One region of the Bradyrhizobium sp. CCBAU 45389 genome, then DNA from elsewhere that is predicted to be linked to it. Evidence: riboswitches for the same ligand, from Rfam matches in the RefSeq annotation. Region 1 holds a riboswitch; the other holds the start of a gene.
The links. A riboswitch is a leader RNA that binds a small molecule or an ion and turns the genes downstream of it on or off. The one in region 1 is predicted to bind S-adenosylmethionine.
Positions count from the first base shown of each region.

Region 2: it holds a riboswitch for S-adenosylmethionine, as region 1 does, so the genes downstream of both, XH79_RS08935 (O-succinylhomoserine sulfhydrylase) here and metX (homoserine O-acetyltransferase MetX) in region 1, are expected to answer to the same signal.

Region 1 is NZ_LBIY01000086.1:61,948-69,999, forward strand. Features, by position in the region: gene XH79_RS16305 (lysophospholipid acyltransferase family protein) at 1-204, shown strand, start outside; gene XH79_RS16310 (gamma-glutamylcyclotransferase) at 302-910, opposite strand; gene XH79_RS16315 (DUF2125 domain-containing protein) at 1,021-2,205, shown strand; gene XH79_RS16320 (prephenate/arogenate dehydrogenase family protein) at 2,324-3,262, opposite strand; gene XH79_RS16325 (pyridoxal phosphate-dependent aminotransferase) at 3,259-4,356, opposite strand; gene XH79_RS16330 (chorismate mutase) at 4,392-5,240, opposite strand; SAM riboswitch at 5,433-5,512, shown strand; gene metX (homoserine O-acetyltransferase MetX) at 5,603-6,805, shown strand; gene metW (methionine biosynthesis protein MetW) at 6,807-7,469, shown strand; gene XH79_RS16345 (alpha/beta fold hydrolase) at 7,592-8,052, opposite strand, start outside.
Region 2 is NZ_LBIY01000073.1:27,836-35,887, reverse strand. Features, by position in the region: gene XH79_RS08955 (MATE family efflux transporter) at 1-1,425, opposite strand, end outside; gene XH79_RS08950 (hypothetical protein) at 1,592-2,644, opposite strand; gene XH79_RS08945 (PAS domain-containing protein) at 2,862-3,263, opposite strand; gene XH79_RS08940 (2'-deoxycytidine 5'-triphosphate deaminase) at 3,378-4,484, opposite strand; SAM riboswitch at 4,595-4,674, shown strand; gene XH79_RS08935 (O-succinylhomoserine sulfhydrylase) at 4,749-5,936, shown strand; gene XH79_RS08930 (SGNH/GDSL hydrolase family protein) at 6,129-7,121, opposite strand; gene XH79_RS08925 (SGNH/GDSL hydrolase family protein) at 7,134-7,913, opposite strand; gene XH79_RS08920 (OpgC domain-containing protein) at 7,913-8,052, opposite strand, start outside.

The DNA.
Region 1 (8,052 bases):
CCGCGCCGTACCTTCATGCGCTATCCGGGCACGCTCGTCGTCGAGTTCCTCGCTCCGCTGCCATCAGGCCTGCCGAAGGATGAGTTTCTTTCCCGCGTGCAGACGGTGATCGAAGACGCGACCGTTCGCCTCGTCGAAGCCGGCCGCAAAGAGCAGGAGCAATTGATCGGCAGCGCGCCGAGCTACGCTCCCTCGGAGAGCTAAAGCATGATCCGGAAAAGTGCGAAGCGGTTTTCCGGAAAGATCATGCGCAAACAACAACCTAAAGCGCGATGACGATTCATCCAAATCTCATCGCGCTTTAGCGGCTCTCTCGATCTTCGGGAGCAGGCGCGTGCAGGGGATGCGCATCACCATGCAGCATCGTCGCGAGCTGATGCAATTGCGTGTCGCGAAAACCTTCGGCCTCGATGGCTTTCACCGTTGCCGTCACATAGTCGCGGTTGGCGCCGGACTGGCCATGGCCCTGGACGACGTGGCGGTGCTGGTCGGCAAGCGACAGGCGTCCGGCATATTGCACATGGCCGCGGTCGACGACATAGGCGAGCGCCGAGACGCGCTGGCGCGCATCGTTCTCCAGCCATACCGAGCGCATCACCTCGCGATAGACCGACGTCACCTGCTCGCGTTCGCGCAAATAGGCGACCACGTCGGCACGGTGCTTTTCGGCGACGCGGAAGGCGATGCCGCGGCAGGCGCCGCCACGGTCGAGCCCGAGCACCAGGCCCGGCTTCTCGGGCGTGCCGCGATGCACGAAGGAATAGACGCAGAGCGCGCGATGCTCGCCGACCAGCCGGGCCGGGACGCGCTCCTCGAATTCGAAGCCCGGCCGCCACATCAGCGAGCCGTAGCCGAACACCCAGAGGTCGCCCTTGGCATTCGTGACGGAGGGGAGGGTGATTTCGGACATTTCGGGCACGGCTACCAGAATGAAGGCTCCAAGCGAAGCGGATTCTCAGTCTTTCGTCGGGGGCCAGCCCCGCTTACATTTGCCTGAATCTGGGGCCAAAGGGTCGCCGCATGTCCGATATGACCGTTGCCACAGGCCGCCGCTCCCGTTGGGGCCTTTTCATCGCACCCGTTCTCCTGCTGATCCTCGCCGTCGCGTGGACCTGCTTCTGGTTCTATGCCGCGTCGCAGGCCGAGACCGCCGCAGATGCCTGGCGCGCGCAGGAGGCCAAGTCCGGCCGCATCTATGATTGCGCCAAGCGCTCGATCGCGGGCTTCCCGTTCCGCTTCGAGGTCCAATGTTCCGGCGCCAGCGTCGCCCTGGTCTCGCAGAATGCTAGCAAGACGCCGTTCACGGCCAGGCTCGACAACATCCTGGTCGTCGCCCAGGTCTATGATCCCAAGCTCGTGATCGCAGAGTTCTCGGCACCGGCGACACTGGTCGACGGGGTCACGCAGAACACCTTCGTGGTCAACTGGAGCAAGGGCCGCAGCAGCGTGTTCGGCCTGCCCGCCGTGCCGGAGCGCGCCTCCCTCGTGTTCGACGATCCCAGCATCAACCGCGTTGATGGCCCGGTGCAGGTGCCGCTCGCGCGCGCAAAACAGGTCGAACTGCATGGCCGCCTCGCGGACGGTTCGCCGGCGGATCATCCCGTGATCGAGACCGTGCTCCACGTCGCGCAAGGCAGTATCCAGGGCGTTCATCCCTTGCTCGCCGAGCCGTTCGAGGCCGACACGCGCGCCAAGATCACCGGCCTTTCCGACCTCACGCCAAAGCCCTGGCCGCAGCGCTTCCGCGAGATCCAGGCCGCGGGCGGCCATATCGAGATCGTGCAGTCGCGGATCCAGCAGGGCGAGATGATAGCGGTCGCGGCCGGCACGCTCGGCCTGTCGGCCAATGGCCGACTCGATGGCGAGCTGCAGATGACGGTGACCGGCCTCGAGCGCGTGATCCCGGCGCTCGGCATCGAGAAGCTGCTGGAAGAGGGCGTGCCGCAGGCAACGCTGGATCGCGTCGCGCCCGGCGTGAAGTCGCAGGACCTCAACAATCTCTTTGGTGCGCTCGACCGCGCTGTTCCCGGCCTCGGCAAGGTCATCAAGCAGAACGCCAACGCCGGCGTTGCGGCCGGCATCAACTCGATCGGCACCGAGAGCACGCTCGAGGGCAAGAAGGCGCGCAGCTTCCCGCTGAAGTTCGTCGACGGCGCGGTGCTGCTCGGACCGGTGAAGGTCGGCCAGATCCCGCCGCTATATTGATTGATGTGTCGTCATTCCGGGGCGATGCGTAGCATCGAACCCGGAATCCATTTCACCCCGTGCGCTGTGGCCCAATGGATTCCGGGCTCGCCCTTCGGGCGCCCCGGAATGACAGGAGCTACGGCTTCTTCTCGAGCTGCCCGTGCTGGCGGCCGAAATCGGCTGCCGCCGAATCCTGGCCGATCTCGACGATGCCGCGGCGGATGGCACGGGTGCGGGTGAAGTGATCGAACAGCGCCTCGCCGTCGCCGCGGCGGATCGCGCGCGTCAGCTTGGCGAGATCCTCGGTGAAGGTGCCGAGCATCTCCAGCACCGCTTCCTTGTTGGCAAGGAATACGTCGCGCCACATCGTCGGATCGGAGGCCGCGATGCGGGTGAAGTCGCGGAAGCCGCCGGCGGAGAACTTGATCACCTCGGACTCCGTCACCTGCGCCAGCTCGTCGGCGGTACCGACGATGGTGTAGGCGATCAGATGCGGCAGATGGCTGGTGATCGCGAGCACCAGATCATGGTGATCCGGCGTCATCACCTCGACCTTGGCGCCCATCGCCGCCCAGAAGGCGCGCAAGTGAGCGACGGCCTCCGTGTCGGTGCCCTCCGGCGGCGTCAGGATGCACCAGCGGTTGATGAAGAGCTCGGCGAAGCCGGAATCGGGGCCCGAATGCTCGGTGCCCGCGACCGGATGCGCCGGCACGAAATGGACCGTCTTCGGCAGGTGCGGTGCCATGTCCCTGACGATGGCGCCCTTCACCGAGCCGACGTCGGAGATGATCGCGCCGGGCTTCAGATGCGGCGCGATCTCCTGCGCCACCGGTCCGTAGGCCCCGACGGGAATGCAGAGGATGACGAGGTCGGCGTCCTTCACCGCTTCCGCATTGGTCGCCACCACCTGGTCGACAATGCCGAGCTCGATCACCCGCGCGCGCGTCTTCTCCGAGCGCGCGGTGGTGACGATCTCGGAAGCCAGGCCCTGGAGCTTCGCAGCGCGCGCGATCGAGCCGCCGATCAGGCCGAAGCCGATCAGGGCGACGCGCTGGAAGTGCGGGTTCACGCTCATTTGCCGGCCACGAAGTCGCGCAAGGCATCGACGACGAGGCGGTTGGCCTCTTCAGTGCCGATGGTCATGCGCAGGGAATGCGGCAGGCCGTAATTCTTCAGCGCGCGCAGCACGAGGCCGCGTTTGGTGAGGAAGGCGTCGGCATCGTCTGAGGTCCTGCCCTTGTCGGTCGGGAAGTGGATCAGCACGAAATTGGCAACGCTCGGCGTCACCTTCAGGCCGAGCCTGGTGATCTCCTCGGTGAGCCAGTTGCGCCAGGTTTCGGTGAACTGCTTCGACATCGCCTGATGCGCGGTGTCCTCGATCGCGGCGACCGCGGCATACATCGCCGGCGTCGACACGTTGAAGGGACCGCGGATACGGTTGACCGCGTCGATGATGTGCTCAGGCCCGAACATCCAGCCGATGCGCAGCGCGGCAAGGCCGTGGATCTTGGAGAAGGTGTGCGTCACCACCGTGTTCTCGGTGGTGGCGACGAGCTCGATCCCCATCTCGTAATCGTTGCGCGAGACGTAGTCGCAATAGGCGGCATCCAGCACCAGCAGCACGTGCGAGGGCAGGCCGGCGCGCAGCCGCTTGACCTCGTCGAACGGGATGTAGGTGCCGGTCGGATTGTTGGGGTTGGCGAGCCAGACCAGCTTCGTCTTCGGCGTCACCGCCTTCAGGATGGCGTCGACGTTGCAGGTGAGGTTGGTTTCCTCCGCGATCACGTTTTTGGCGGCGACCGCCATGGTCGCTATCGGATAGACCAGGAAGCCGTGGGTGGTGGAGATCGCCTCGTCGCCCTGGCCGAGATAGGTGTGGGCGAGCAGGTTGAGGATCTCGTCCGAACCCGCGCCGCAGATGATGCGGTTCGGATCGAGCCCGAACGAACGGCCGATCGCTTCGCGCAGCACGCGCGAGGTGCCCTCCGGATAGTCTTCCAGATGATCCGCCACATTCTTGAAGGCTTCGATCGCCTTGGGCGAGGGCCCGAACGGCGTCTCGTTGGCCGAGAGCTTGAACACCTTGCGGCCCGGCTCCGGCACCGGGGTCTTGCCGGGCGTGTAGGGCGCAATATCGAGAATGCCGGGGTTCGGCACGGGGCGGGACATCTTCAACTCCGGATAGGCTTTAGGCGGTACGCGATTTACGATTTCGACCCGGTCGGGGCCACCGTATAGCGCGTTGCGTGGCTGCCGACGAGGGCCGTGGAGCGCACCGAGGCCCCCGCTTCGATCAGGGCAGCCCTGATCTTGTCGATGCTGGTGTCGCTCGTGACCGAGACCAGCAGCGCCGCGCCGTCGAAGGCGGTATCGGGCACCGCCACGATGTCGGCAAGCGGCGACAGCGCCCGCGCGACCTCGGCGTTCCACCCGGAGACCCGCACGCTGAAGGTCTCGACCTCCGTCACCACGGCGCTGTCGGCGACGCGTGAGATCGCGAACACGGGCAGTGACGCCGGATGGTCGGCGCGCTCGACGAAGGGCATGCGCGCGATGATCTTCGGCGCGCCTTGTGCTTCCAATTCCAGCCACCACGGCGTGCGGCTGGACGTTGCCGAGACCAGCGCCAGGTCGCCCTTGGATTTCGCCACCGCCTCGACCGCGGCCTGCGCGCTGAAATGCGCGACGTAGGGCACCGTGAAGCCGAAATGGAAGCGCACGGAATCGCGCATCGCGGGCTCGCTCACCGAGATGTCGGCATGCACGGAGAACGGCGCCTGCACATAGGTGAAGGTCGAGATGATGACGCGCCAGATGCTCTCGACGGTGTCGAGCGGCAGGATGCCGCGATGACGCTGCACGATCTCGCGCATCATGGAGGCCTCGCGCGCGGGGCGGAACGCCGAGCCGACCTCCTGGGTCTGCTTCACCTGGATCAGGCGGTCGATGATGTCGCCGCGCTGCATCAGCAGGCGATGCATGCCCTCGTCGATCGCATCGATTTCCTTGCGCAATTCCTGCAATGATGGTGGCGCGGGCGGACGTTGGGACATATCTGACAGGACTGTTGAGAGGCGTTCCAATGCGGGCCAGCCGAGCCGGTCCGCTGCGATCGATGTCTTGATTAGGCAGTCAGGGCCGCGAAAGCAAAGAGAAATGACGGCCCTTTCGGCTGACGCGCCAGGGGACGAATTTGGCTCATCCGGGCCGCGACTTGACGAAAACCGTCCAAGCCGGTAGGTTTTTGCCTGTTCCGTGGTCATTTGAGCCGGCCGGCTTGCAGCCACGTTAAAAAACTCGCTAAACAGGCCGGGGACGCTTCCGATCCCGGCCGAACCTATCGTTCAGGCCGGGTTTTTCATGGCCTGATGTCAATGCGGTCTGAAGTCCGATCGCAAACGAGGTCGATGGTCAGATGGTTGGCGTCAAGTCGATTCCGAGCCCCGCGATCAGTGCCGACGATCGGTCGCACGAAGTGGATCATCCGAGCTCGCTCATCGCGCATTTCGGCACCGAGCAGCCGTTGCCGCTCGATTGCGGCGTCGATCTCGCCCCGTTCCAGATCGCCTACCAGACCTATGGTGAGCTCAACGCCGATCGCTCCAACGCGATCCTGATCTGTCATGCGCTGACCGGCGACCAGCACGTCGCCAATGTGCATCCCGTCACCGGCAAGCCCGGCTGGTGGGAGACCCTGGTCGGCCCGGGCCGGCCGCTCGATCCCGACAGGTACTTCATCATCTGCTCCAACGTGATCGGCGGCTGCATGGGCTCGACCGGGCCCGCCTCGATCAATCCCGCCACCGGCAAGGTGTGGGGGCTGGAATTCCCCGTCATCACCATTCCGGACATGGTGCGCGCGCAGGCGATGCTGATCGACCGGCTCGGCATCGACACGCTGTTTGCCGTGGTCGGTGGCTCGATGGGCGGCATGCAGGTGCTGCAATGGACTGCGGCCTATCCCGAGCGCGTGTTCTCCGCGCTGGCGATCGCCTGCTCGACGCGGCATTCGGCGCAGAACATCGCGTTCCACGAGCTCGGCCGCCAGGCCGTGATGGCCGATCCCGACTGGCACAACGGCGGCTATGCCGACCGCGGCATCCATCCGCATCGCGGCCTCGCGGTGGCGCGGATGGCGGCGCACATCACCTATCTCTCCGACGCCGCGCTGCACCGGAAGTTCGGCCGGCGCATGCAGGATCGCGAGCTGCCGACCTTCTCGTTCGACGCCGACTTCCAGGTCGAGTCCTATCTGCGCTACCAGGGTTCGTCCTTCGTCGAGCGCTTCGACGCCAACGCCTATCTCTATCTGACGCGCGCGATGGACTATTTCGACATCGCCGCCGACCATGACGGCGTGCTGGCGAAGGCGTTCGCCGGCATCCAGACCCGTTTCTGCGTCGTCTCCTTCACCAGCGACTGGCTGTTTCCGACCTCGGAATCGCGCGCGCTGGTGCATGCGCTGAACGCCTCGAGCGCGCGGGTGTCGTTTGCCGAGATCGAGACCGATCGCGGCCACGACGCCTTCCTGCTCGACGTGCCTGAGTTTTTCGACATCTCCCGCGCCTTCCTGCAATCGGCCGGCAAGGCGCGCGGACTGAATGGCGGGGGTAGCTAGGATGTCGGTGCAGGAAGTGCTGCCGCTGGGCGGCGTTGCGGCCGGGCAGTCCGGCCAGGCTCGCGCCGACCATCTGCTGATGGCCGAGATGGTCAAGCCGGGCTCGAAAGTGCTCGACGTCGGCTGCGGCGACGGCGACCTGCTTCAGCTGCTCGAGGCCCGCGGCATCGACGGCCGCGGCATCGAGCTGTCGCGCGAGGGCGTCAACCGCTGCGTCGCCAAGGGCCTCGCGGTGGTGCAGGGCGACGCCGACACCGACCTCGTCAACTATCCCGATGATGCCTTCGACTACGTGATCCTGTCGCAGACGCTGCAGGCGACGCGGCAGCCGAAGGTCGTGCTGGAGAATCTGCTGCGCATCGGCCGCCGCGCCATCGTGTCGTTCCCGAATTTCGGCTTCTGGAAGATGCGACTGCAGCTCCTGATCGGCGGCCACATGCCGCGCACGGAGAACCTGCCCGCGACCTGGTACGACACCGCCAATATCCACTTCTGCACCATCAAGGATTTCGTCGAGCTCTGCGACGCGATCAACGTCAAGATGGAGCGCTCGGTGGCGCTCGATCTCTATGGCCGCCCGGTCCCGCTGAACCTGCCCTGGTGGGTGTGGAACATGTTCGGCGAGCAGGGCGTGTTTCTGCTGAGCCGGGGTGAGGGGAAGTAGTTTCCCGTAGCCCGGATGGAGCGGAGCGCAATCCGGGGCAGGTCGCACCGCGCTCGAGAATCCCGGATTACGCTAGCGCTCCATCCGGGCTACGAGACGGAGCGTTTGGCGGCGCCTTCGCTCTAATGCGCCGCCAGCGACCTGGGATCACGCACCGGCCAGCGGCCGGCTTCCACCAGCGTCACGAACCGCTCCACGCTCGCGTTGAACAGCGCGGGCTCCTCGAGATTGAGCACGTGGCCCGATTTCGGAAACATCGCGAGCCCTGCGGCCGGCAGATGCTTCTTCAGGAACAGGCTGGCTCCGACGCAAGGATCGTCCTCGTCGCCGCAGATGATCAGCGCGGGCGTGGATGCCTTCCTGATCGCATCCGTCAGCGTGTAGATCGAGGGACGGCCGCCCTGGAAGCCGCGCATCGTGTTGGCCGACCCCTTCGCATCGTGCCGCGCCAGCGCGGCATAGAAATCGGCGTGGCCGCGCGGATCCTTCACCAGGAAGGGAATCCGGCTCGGCGCCTCGCGCGTGACCTTGGCGACCTCGGCTGAGCCCAGCGTCTCGAACTGCTCGGCATTGGCGCGGCACT
Region 2 (8,052 bases), on a different contig from region 1:
AGCCGGCCTGATCGCGGGCTTGCCCTCGCGCGGTCCCCAGCGCGTCAGCACGACGCTGGAGCAGGACAGCAGGCCGAGCACGACCATCGAACTCGCGGCCAGCCAGAAGAAGCTCTGCGCGGTGGCCTCGTGCGTCAGCAACCACCAGCCGACCGCCGAGATGTAGATCAGCCGCGCGGTCTGCGCCAGCACCGGGCCGATCACCTTCGCCGCACCTTGCGAGGAGAAATACATCGTCGAGGCCAGTCCGATGAAGGCGTAGAACGGCGCCACCGTGGACAGATATTGATGGCTGGTGGCGCGCACGGTCGCACTATCCGTGAAGATGTTGACCCAGAGATCGGGGAACAGCGCGACGAGGCATGCCGGCGCACCGACGGCGACGAACGCGCTCGCGCCTGCGATCCAGGCGATGCGCCGGGCACGCGCGATGCGGCCGGCGCCGATGGCCATGCCGACCATCGGCACCGAGGCGATGCCGAACGAGAACGCGATCGAGGTCAGCAGAAATTCCAGCCGCGCGCCGATGCCGTATCCGGCTAGGATCGCCGTGCCGAACTTCGCCAGCATGTGGGTGAAGATCGAGATCGTCAGCACCGATTGCAGCGGCGAGAAGCAGGCGATGGCGCCGACCTTGAGGATGTCGAAGAACATCGCCCATTGGATGCGCAGGCCGCGCAGCTTCGGAACGACGCGGGCGCGGCCCGAGAACAGGTACCAGCCCATGATCGAGATGTTCATGCAATAGGCGATCAGTGCGCCGGCCGCGACGCCGCGCATGCCGAGCTGCGGCACCGGACCGAGCCCGAGGCCGAGCGTGCCGCCGAGCACGATCTGCCAGGCCGCGGAGTTGAGGATCAGGAACGACGGCAGCTTCATGTTGCCGGTGCCGCGCAGGATGCCCGCCATGGTGTTGAGCAGCCAGGGCAGCACGGCGCCGCCGAAGAACACCTGCGTGTAGGCGATCGCATGCGTCAGCACATCGCCGCGGCCGCCGAGCATTTCGAGCACCGTGGGGCCATAGATCAACATGCCCAGCATGAAGACGAGACCGAAGCTGATGCCGATCAGCAGCGCATGCGCGGCGAGCGTGCCGGCGCGCTCGCGATCGCCGGCGCCGAGCGCGCGTGCGATGGCTGAAGCAACCGCGCCGCCCATAGCGCCGCCCGACATCGTCATGGTCAGGATCACTGTCGGAAACACCAGCGCCATCGCGGCCAGCGCCTCGACGCCGAGCCGGCCGATATAGGAGGTCTCCGCGATCACGGTACAGGTGCCGGCCGACAGCGCGATCACGTTCGGCCAGGCGAGTCCGAGCAGCGTGCGCAGGATCGGCCCGTCGGTCAGCGCGCTCCGCACGGGACGCGGCGGCGGCGGCAGCGGGCGCTCTTGCTCATCGACCGGGATCTCGGCGATGTCGGACATGTCCTCTCCCGGACGCAGGCGCCATTTGCGGCGCGGCAATCATTTGGTGTGCCAATGGCTTCGTTCGCGCGAAAGGCGCGGCAGGGGCTTGTTAGCACGGCGATTGCCGATTCCTCCTGCGCCTGATGCAGGCGTGCCCTGCGGCAGCGCATTCCAACGGGTGGAATTAGCCGATCGTCCAGACCAGCGGCGGGCGGCCGCCCGCGCTCGGACGCATCTGCACGCCGATGTGTCGGCCGCAACCTGCGGCGAGCCCTTCGAACAATCCCTCCAGCACCTTGGCACAGGCGCGGTGATAGTCGGCGACGTCGTCCATCAGCTTCCAGCTCTGCTGGCGGAGCTCGAACCCGCCTTCGGACTGCGCCATCTCGGCTGCGTCATCCTGCGCGGCGAACAGCGCGTTGAGGAACGATGCGAACTCGCATGCGCCGCCGCGGGTCATCGACAGCGCCGCTGCAACCTCGTCGAAATATTGCATCCCGATCAGCTTGCCGGTGAGGCGCAGCAGATAGCCGGCATCCTCCGGGCCGAACAGCTGCACCATCACGGGCGCGGCGGTGCGGACATATTCCATCGCGTAGTTGCGATAGGCTTTTTCCAGCCGCGGCTTCGGCCAGCTCGCGACCGGCAATGCCGGCGCGGTCGCAGCGTCGAACATCGGCGCCTCCAGATGCCGCGCGAACACGAGGCGCTGATCGAGCTCAAGCGGGTGGCCGTACTGGTGATAGTAACCTTCGAGCCCGTCCTGGCCGTCGACGCTCTGCTTGGTGCAGACGAAGCCGAGGCGGAGATCGCCGAGGGCTGCGCCGTTGTTGGCGTGCCAGCCGCGCAGCATCGCGCGCGAGACCTCGCCCGGCACGCCGCAGATCGCGGTACCCTTCCAGATCCAGCGCGGCGGCGGATAGCGGATCCAGGCTTTGCGGTCGCTCTCGTACATGCACTCGACATGCACGCCGCCGATCCAGTTGGAGAGATAGTGATATTGCGCTGCAGCCACCGCCGGCGGCAGATGGTCGATGCCGAGCTTCTTGAGCCCTGGCAGGAAGCGCTCCTGCTGCTGGCGGCGGAACACGCGAAAGACGAATTCGGCCGCATCCGCCGTGCCGCGGCGCGTGACGACGGTGAGGATGAGGCCGGTGAAATAGGCGTGATAGAGATCAGCGACCGCGCGCCAGCGCTTCCATTGGGCTTCCTGCGCGGTGTCCGCTGGCGTGGTCATGTTCACTCCCGATCGTTGTTGCGATCGAGTGTGTCACTGCGTCCGGTGACAGGCAACCTGACCTGCGTGCAAGGGCCCCTGCACGGGGCCCCGGCAATTCCGCATCACGAATTTTGCGCAGGCCTAAAGCGCGATGAGATTGGGACGAATCATCATCGCGCTTTAGGTTATTGTTTGAGCATGATCTTTTCGGAAAACCGCTGCACACTTTTCCGGATCATGCTCTAGCAGCACGCTCGCGCTCGACGCGTTCGGTGACGTCGCGGGCCATCGCCACCGATCCCTGTATTGCGCCATCAATGTCGCGCACCAGCGCGAACGTCATCTCGATGTAGAGCTTGCGGCCGCTCTTGTGCAGCGCGCGGGTCAGCGTCGGCTTACCTGCAAGCTTCATCGTGCCGCTCGCGAGTGCGGCCTCGAAACCCTTCCAGTGCGCGGCGCGGAGATGCTCGGGAATGATCAGATCGAGATTCTGGCCGAGCGCTTCATCGGCGGTGAAGCCGAACAGCGCTGTCGAGGCGCGATTCCACCGCGTGATCGTGCCGGAGCGATCCGAACAGATCAGTGCGTCCGCGACGTCGTTGAGGATGTTTGCGTCGAGTTGGGATTGATCGGTCATCTCGCCACCTCGCCCGAATGTAGCCCGGATGGAGCGAAGCGTAATCCGGGATCGATCCCACAAGCGAGAGAGTCCCGGATTACGCTTGCGCTCCATCCGGGCTACAGGATCGGGCTACACCCGAAAATGCTTCGATAGTTTGAGGCCCTGCGCCTGGTAGTTGGAACCGATGCGCTGGCCGTACATCGCGTCGGGGCGCGCCAGCATCTTTTCATAGACGAGACGGCCGACAATCTGGCCGTGCTCGAGGATGAACGGCACTTCGCGCGAGCGCACCTCCAGCACGGCGCGCGCGCCCTGCCCGCCGGCGCCGGCATAGCCGAAGCCGGGATCGAAGAAGCCGGCATAGTGCACGCGGAATTCGCCGACCAAGGGATCGAACGGCACCATCTCCGCGGCGTAATCAGGCGGCACCTGCACGGCTTCCTTGGAGGCGAGAATGTAGAACTCGCCGGGATCGAGGATCAGGCTGCCGTCGGGACGGGCCGCGATCGGCTCCCAGAAATCTTCCACCGCGTAGCCGGCACGGCGATCGACGTCGACGACGCCGGTGTGGCGCTTGGCGCGATAACCGACGAAGCCATTGGCTTTCTCGCCCGAGAGATCGACGGAGACGGCGACGCCGCCGGAGAGATCGGCATCGTCGATGTCGACGAGACGCTCGGCGGCATGCAAGCCATCGAGCTCGTCGGCGTTGAGGATGGCGTCCCCAGTGCGGAAGCGCACCTGCGACAGGCGCGAGCCCTCGCGCACCAGCACCGGAAACGTCTTCGGGCTGATCTCGGCATAGAGCGGGCCGTGATAGCCGGCGCCGATCATGTCGAAGCGGCGGGTGCCGTCGGCGATGACGCGGGTGAAGACGTCGAGGCGGCCGGTCGAGCTTTTCGGGTTCGCCGCCGCGACGATTTCCGGCGGCAGCGCGAGGCTCTCGAGCAGCGGCACGATGTAGACGCAGTTGGTCTCCAGCACCGCGCCGTCGGCGAGGCTGAACTCGTGCAGCTTCAATTCGTCGATGCGCTCGGCGACGGTGGCGCCGGGGCCGGGCAGGAAGCTGGCGCGGACGCGATAGGCGATGTCGCCGAGGCGCAGGTCGAGGCTCGCCGGCTGGATCTGGCTTTCGACGAAATCGTATGCGGGCAGGATGAGACCTGCCTCCGCCATCGCCGCGATCATGCGGTCGGGCAGGATACCATTGGCGTCGGCGGCGATCGAAAAGCTCAACCGGGGGTCCTCATCAGGGGTCAAACGCATCCGGACATGCAGGAAATACTAGCCTTTTACGGCTATCCGATGGACGCCTTGACGGAAAGGCCATTGCGGAATATGAGCATCACTTATCCCGTGGTGATTTGAGCCGGCCGGCTTGCAGCCACGTTAAATAAGTCGCTAAACAGGCCGGGGACCTCTGTGATCCCGGCCCGTGGTTTTGTCCAGGCCGGTTTTTTTGTGACCGTTTTCGACGAAACGGTCATGTCGGAGGGTCCTATGTCGAAGTCGCCTGCTGCTTACCGCCCCGAAACCCGCCTGGTCCATTCCGGCACCCTGCGCTCGCAATATGGCGAGACGTCGGAGGCGCTGTTCCTGACGCAGGGCTATGTCTACAACAGCGCCGAGGAGTGCGAGGCGCGGTTCAAGGGCGAGGACCCCGGCTTTATCTATTCGCGTTATTCGAACCCGACCATTGCGATGTTCGAGCGCCGCATGATCGAGCTCGAAGGCGCCGAAGCCGCCCGCTCGGCGGCAACCGGCATGGCCGCGGTGACGACCGCGATCCTGGCGCCGCTGAAAGCCGGCGATCACGTGGTCGCCTCGCGCGCCCTGTTCGGCTCGTGCCTCTACGTGATTCAGGATCTGCTCCCGCGCTACGGCATCGAGACCACGCTGGTGGACGGGCTCGATCTCGACCAGTGGCAGCGCGCGCTGAGGCCCAACACCAAGACGTTCTTCCTGGAGAGCCCGACCAATCCGACGCTCGATGTGCTCGACATCCCCTTCATTGCCGAGATCGCGCACAGCGGCGGCGCGCGGCTCGTGGTCGACAACGTGTTCGCGACGCCGATCTGGCAGAGCCCGCTCGCGCTCGGGGCCGACGTCGTCGTCTACTCCGCGACCAAGCACATCGACGGCCAGGGCCGGTGTCTGGGCGGCATCATCCTGTCCTCGGAAGCCTTCATCTCCGAGCACCTCCACAATTTCATGCGCCAGACCGGCCCCTCGATCTCGCCGTTCAACGCCTGGGTCCTGCTCAAGGGCCTGGAGACGCTGGGCGTGCGCGTGCGCGCGCAGACCGACACCGCCGCGCGTATCGCCGAGGTGCTGGCGAGCCATCCGAAGATATCGCGGCTGGTCTATCCCGGCCGCGCCGATCACCCGCAGGCGGCTCTCGTGAAGAAGCAGATGCGCGGCGGCTCGACGCTGGTCGGCTTCGAGGTGAAGGGCGGCAAGGCGGCGGCGTTCCGCGTGCTCAACGAGCTGAAGCTTGCGAAGATCTCGAACAATCTCGGCGACGCCAAGAGCCTCGTCACGCATCCGGCCACCACGACGCATCAGCGCCTCAAGCCGGAAGACCGCGCCGCGCTCGGCATCAGCGAGGGATTCATCCGCTTCTCGGCGGGGCTGGAGCATGCGGACGATCTGATCGAGGATCTGACGGCGGCGCTGGAGAAGGCGTGAGGCGATCGAGGTCTCGTAGGGTGGGCAAAGCGAAGCGTGCCCACCAATCACGATCTCAATGCCGATAGATAGTGGGCACGGCGCGCGAAGAGCGCGCCTTTGCCCAAGGCACGGCCCGAATGGAGAGATCACCCCACCCCGCTCGCGCTGCGCGCGATCGACCCTCCCCCTCCAGGGGAGGGTAAAGCAGAGCTACATCGGCCGATACGTCCTCACATCCGTCGGCACGTTCACCCCTAGCTTGATCTGGCCGACGGAGCGGATGATGTCGTCACCGAGGAGCTGGGCGAAGCAGGCATAGCCCCAATCGTTCATGTGCAGGCCGTCGGCGATGACGAAGCTCTCGACCGGGATCGATTGGTTCTCGTGCCAGTCGCGCATCACCTCGAAACGCGGGAAGATACCGACGTGGCGCAGCTCGGCGACCTTGCCGAGCAGCTTGACCATCTTGCCGGCGCTCTCCTTGCGCTGGTTGACGGCCGGCGAATATTGCGGATCGACCAGCACGATGTCGGCGCCGCCAGCGGCCTGGATGTGGGAGATGCCCTCCTCGACCAGTTTTGCGGTGTCGCCGGGATCGAGATTGCGCAGCACGGCGTTGGTGCCGACCTGCCAGATCACCATGTCCGGATGCACGTCGATCACCTGCGTCTGAAGACGCTTCATCATCTCGGGCGCGTCCTCGCCGCCGACGCCGGCATTGACGACGGTGATGTCGGCGCTCGGATAGTGCCGGCGCAGCTGCGCGGCGAGACGGTTCGGATAGTTGAAATCGGGGGAGCTCGCACCATAGCCGGCGGTCGACGACGAGCCGAACGCGACGATCACGACGGGCTTGCCGGCGACGAGCTTGGCGGCGACATGCGGCAGCGAGCCCATCGTCTTCGAGCCGCCCTTCGGCGGCAGGCAGGGCACGCGACTGAAGATGTCGCCGGCGGACTTCGCGACCTGCTTCACCTTGTCGATGGCGCGCGCGGTGATGCCGCGCTGCTCGGGGGACGTCACGGCGACCGTGGTCTGGGCGGGCGATGCGGGAGCGGGATTAGCGGTTTGCGCCGGCGCTTGCGTCGCCGGCGCGGCTTGCACCTGCGCGCGCGACTGCGACATCGGCGTCAGCAACAGCAGCGCTGCCGCTGCTGATACAGCCAGCCGTGCCGCCGGGAAAAAAGGGCAAAAAGAACTCATTAACGCTAGACCTCAATTTTGCTGCTGGGCCGGCCCCAGATGGGCTGCGTCAAACACGAATTGTGCCAACGCCCGGCCAAGGCAATCATGGACCTGTTTCGCCAGCTCTGGCCCGCGGGACGGGCTGAACAGGTCGAACTGACCCTGATCATTCCACTGCCGCATGATCGCGAAACGGTCGAATAGCGGGATGTCGTGCTCCTGCGCCACCACCCGCATATTGTCGAGATAGGGCGGCACCGAGATCATGGTCTCTGTGCGCGGGCTGTACTGCAAGTTCATCAACACGACGTCAGCCCCTGCATTTTGCAGCGCGGCAACCCCTTCGGTCACAGCGCCGCGAAAATCGTCGGGATCGATGGCTCGGATAGCATCCACGGTCCCGGTCTGCCAGATGACCAAAGTAGGCCTTTTTGCTTCCATCAGCTTAACGAAGGTGGCGGCCGCCTCCTCTGCCGTTTTCTTGCTCTGTATTTCTACGGAGACGTGCACGGCCTCCGAAGGCGGCAGCTTGTCCTTCAGGATGGCCTGCATGCGCGCCGGATAGGACGCATCCTCCGAGGCCGGAATCGCGGTTGAGCGGCTGCCGATGACCAGGATTTCAAGCGGCTTGCCCGCCTTGACGGCATCGGCGACCTTGGGAAGCTGGCTTTCACTGGTGAGCAGATAGGACGGCAATTCGCAGGCCGCGGGCACGGTCGCAGCGGCAGGCGCAGCATCGCCCGCGCGCGCCTGGGGCGCGGCGAGGCCACCGCATAGCAGGATCAGGCTCAGGAGAACCCTCGCCTTCATCAGCCCCCTCCCGCCAGATCGGCGTTGCCGACGGCGTTTTTGGTTTTCGCACCGCTTTTGTCAGCCACGCGCTTGTACCACGAAATCACCCATGCAACGCCCCACATGATCAGGATTCCGGAGAGACTAATCAGCGCAT